One region of the Neobacillus sp. NRS-1170 genome, then DNA from elsewhere that is predicted to be linked to it. Evidence: riboswitches for the same ligand, from Rfam matches in the RefSeq annotation. Region 1 holds a riboswitch; the other holds the start of a gene.
The links. A riboswitch is a leader RNA that binds a small molecule or an ion and turns the genes downstream of it on or off. The one in region 1 is predicted to bind glycine.
Positions count from the first base shown of each region.

Region 2: another riboswitch for glycine. It lies ahead of gcvT (glycine cleavage system aminomethyltransferase GcvT); the one in region 1 lies ahead of ACIFOT_RS18565 (amino acid permease).

Region 1 is NZ_JBITPF010000040.1:14,495-16,701, forward strand. It holds gene ACIFOT_RS18565 (amino acid permease) at 1-1,188, opposite strand, end outside; glycine riboswitch at 1,352-1,431, opposite strand; gene glsA (glutaminase A) at 1,614-2,207, opposite strand, start outside.
Region 2 is NZ_JBITPF010000089.1:14,170-16,376, reverse strand. It holds gene gcvT (glycine cleavage system aminomethyltransferase GcvT) at 1-922, opposite strand, end outside; glycine riboswitch at 1,185-1,273, opposite strand; gene ACIFOT_RS29615 (DEAD/DEAH box helicase) at 1,440-2,207, shown strand, end outside.

The sequences.
Region 1 (2,207 bases):
CGGCGCTTTAAATGTTGATTTTTTCTGTAAGTCAGGCCGTGTTTTCTTATACCTTACATGGCAGATAAGAATGACACCCCACACCCATATAAAACAAATCGCACTAATGGTTGTCACGATCCCAAAGGCTTGTTCCGGAATTAATTTGCTCAAAAGAGCTCCCCCTGTTAAAACAAGAGTGGAAATCAATAGCGCGTTACTTGGTACATGATTTTTATTCAACTTCGCAAAGTTAGCTGGCCCCTGATTCTTTTTGCTTAAATTAAACAAAATCCGGCTTGTAGAAAACATCCCGCTGTTACATGCAGAAGCGGCGGATGTTAAGACGACAAAGTTAATAATGCCTGCAGCAATTGGAATCCCGACCAAGCTAAAGGTTTTGACAAAAGGACTTTCTGCTGCATTTAGTTCTGTCCAAGGATTAATGCATAAAAGAACGATCAATGCACCAACGTAGAAAAAGAGAATTCTTAAAGGAATTTTATTAATAGCAGATGGGATGTTTTTTTCCGGATTGGATGTTTCCGCTGCCGATACTCCCACTAATTCCACACCGACAAATGCGAATACAACCATTTGGAAGGAAAGCAAGAAGCCTGAAACCCCGTTAGGAAAAAGCCCGCCATGTCCCCATAGATTTTCTATTGAAACTGTTCCTGCATCGGTCTTGAATCCCATCACTAACAAAATGACCCCTATAGTGATTAAGGCGACAATGGTTATGACCTTTATTAACGCAAACCAAAACTCCAATTCTCCAAAAAGCTTCACGGTTAATAGATTGAGTCCTAATAATATAATTAAGCAAACGATGGCAGGTATCCACTGGGGGATATCAAACCAATAGCGAACATATACCCCAACTGCAATCACATCGGCCATCGCCGTCATAATCCAACAAAACCAATAGGTCCATCCGGTGACAAACGCTGCCCGTGGTCCGAGATAGTCTGCAGCAATGTCTGTAAAAGATTGATAACCCGCTTTAGACAGCAGCAGTTCACCCAGCGCTCTCATAACAAAAAAACAGGCGATTCCTACGATTAAATAGGCCAGTATGATGGATGGCCCCGCCAGCTGTATGGCTTTACCGGAACCCAAGAATAATCCGGTTCCAATGGTGCCGCCAATGGCGATTAGCTGCACGTGACGATTTTCTAAATTCCGCTTTAATTCTCTTTGTTCCATTTCAATCTCCCTCTCAAATTGATGAAAAATGTTTCATGTGAAACGATGAACAAAATAGTAAACTCAATAAAAAAAGAGATTGGATATCCTCCAATCTCTTAGGTCTAAGAATAATAAATAATATCTATTACACTAACGATCGTCAGCATAACAAATAAATATTCAGTACTCTTCTGTCCTTTTGCCTGAGATTGTGAACCCTTCGGCGCCGCGTATTCCTGCGGTCTCTCCAGAAGCTGCTCCTGCTATAGTGCGATCCATAGCAATCATAGCTTGCTAAATTATTAATTTTTTTGATTGAGTTTAACTATTGTTAAATAATTTTTAATTTTAATAGTATTCTTATAATATGTCAACAACTAAAGCAATTACCTAAGTTTAGGGAAGGATAATGAATCCCATCTGGCAGCCAGATGGGATTTCTTTTAAAACATACTCAACCGATATCTTTTTGACAAAAGTTCCAAAAGTTTAAGTCCAGCCACACTGTTCCCTTTTTCATCTAAAGCAGGACCGAAAATGCCGATTCCAAATTTACCAGGAACAGCCCCCATGATTCCTCCTGATACACCACTTTTAGCCGGAATCCCTATTTTGATGGCGAATTCGCCTGATGCATTATACATTCCGCACGTTACCATAAAGGTTTTGCAAATTCTTGCTACATCGTCGGGCATAATCCGTTTCCCATTAAGAGGGTCCACACCATCCATCGCAAAAATCATCCCGATCCTTGCTAAACCCAAACAATTCATTTCAACAGCACACTGTTTGGTGTATAAATCCAATAAGGGTTCTACATCCTCAGTGATGATGTTATGCTGCTTCAGAAAATAGCATAATGCCCGGTTTAAATCAGCGGATTCAAATTCGGAACGGGCTACATTTTCACAGTAACCAATGGAAGAGTCATCGGCCAATTCCCGGATAAAGCCTAATAACCGATTGAATCGATCCTCCACTGTATCCCCTTTTATCATATGGGTCACGACCAGTGCCCCAGCATTTATCATTGGGTT
Region 2 (2,207 bases), on a different contig from region 1:
CACCTTTATAGACTGGATAGCCGTGACGAGGAATTCCTCGGTCAATCATTTCGATACCAACCAATTTTCGTGGGAGGCCGCTTTCTTTTTGCTGCTTTAAAGCTTCTTTCCCGATGAAATCTACTTCTTTATTTAATTTCACCGCAAACCCAATACCGGCTTCCAGTGGAGAAATTTCCGCTGATAACTCTTGGCCATAGAGTGCTAATACCGCTTCGAAACGAAGAGTATCGCGTGCGCCTAATCCGCATGGGAGTATCCCCTCTTCTTCTCCTGCTTTTAAAATTTCTTTCCAAAGCATTGCGGCTTCTGCAGAATCACAATATACCTCAAAGCCATCCTCACCAGTATATCCGGTTCTAGATACTAGTGCCTTTTTTCCATTTATGAGCACTTCCTGCTGGAATTTGAAAAAGCCAATTCCACTTAAATCAGTATCCGTAAGCTTTTGCAGTACCTTTTCAGCTAGAGGTCCCTGAACGGCGAGCTGTGCCGTTTTTTCAGAAAGGTTTTCAATGCTGACATCGCCCTCTAAATGATCTGCAAGCCATTTATAATCCTTTTCAATATTGGATGCATTCACAACCAATAAATAGTGATTATCTTCGATTTTATAAACGAGCAGATCATCAACAGTACCGCCGTTTTCATAGCACATTGCTGTGTACTGGGCGCCGCCGTTTTTAATTTTTGAAATATCGTTTGTCATCATTTTTTGTAAATAATTTAAGCTGTCAGCACCTTTTACTTCTACTTCCCCCATATGGGAAACATCGAATAATCCAGCTCTTGTCCTTACGGCTTCATGCTCTTCCTTAATGCTTGAAAACTGGATAGGCAGCTCCCAGCCACCGAAATCAATCGTTTTCCCGCCGTATTCCTTATAAACGTCAATCAGTGGAGTACGTTTCAATTCAGTCATCTAAAATCCCCCTTCAATCTTTTACATGTTCATTATTCGTAAAAATTGACTCTTTAACAGAGATTAACCCATTAACAAAATCAGGAAAAATATTATTCTGATTTCGCATTTAAAAAAGTATTTTGACAAAGGAAAACATAAAAAAGGACAGAAACCTCCCTTTAAACGTAAGAAGGTCTCTGTCCTTGCACCTGAAAGTTTAACCTGGAATGGCTTTCCCCTTTGGTGGCTGCCCAAATTTATACAGCACTCTCCAGAGCCGCGTCAAACAAGAGTTCTTTTGCCTGAGAGATTCACATGGACTGCTTGCTCCTTCGGCGCTACAAAGGTAGTCTCTCCCCTTGTTATCATTCGCATTTATAATATTTTCCAATTTGGTCATACTAATTATACTTCTAAAATAAATTACCTTATTAAAATATTTAAAACTTTCAAAGCTATTATCATCCTACCATTAAAACATTACATTGAGCAATAACTTTTGTAAGGAACTTTTGCAGGAACAGGAGCTGAAACGATGTCTGTCGAAATTGAATTTGATTCCTCATGGCAGGATGATTTTTTGCATAGAATTGACAACGATGGTCCATGGGGAAATTGGGAGCTTTTTAAACTGGCTATTGGGGTTGAAAAACACCTTGTCATTCCTGAATTCGAGGGCCTTCAGGCACCGAATCATCTGGCTAATTTAACACCACTGCCTCACCAGCTTGAAACCGCTAAGCAAGTTATCGAAAACATGAATGGAAAAGCAATTCTTGCCGATGAAGTCGGACTTGGGAAAACGATTGAAGCCGGGTTGATTTTAAAAGAATACATGATTCGAGGACTGGTAAAAAAAGTATTGATCCTTGTTCCCGCTTCATTAGTTACCCAATGGGCTATTGAACTGAATAGCAAGTTTTTTATTCCTGCCATCACCCAAAGGAAAAGCTATGTATGGGAACAGTGCGATGTGGTGGTTTCCTCGATTGATACAGCGAAGCGAAATCCGCATCGGGACATTATTTACCAGCAGGATTATGACCTCATCATTATCGATGAAGCCCATAAATTGAAAAATAATAAAACGAAAAACTATGAATTTGTTCAGAATTTAAAAAAGAAATTTTGTTTATTGTTGACCGCCACTCCGATTCAAAATAGAATCGAGGAAATTTTTAACCTTGTTTCACTCCTTAAGCCAGGTCATTTGGGCAGCGAAACCGCATTCTACGAAAAATACAAACGCGATTCCCGTTCCTTAAATGATGATGAGCATTTAAAAGAACTGGTCAATAAAGTT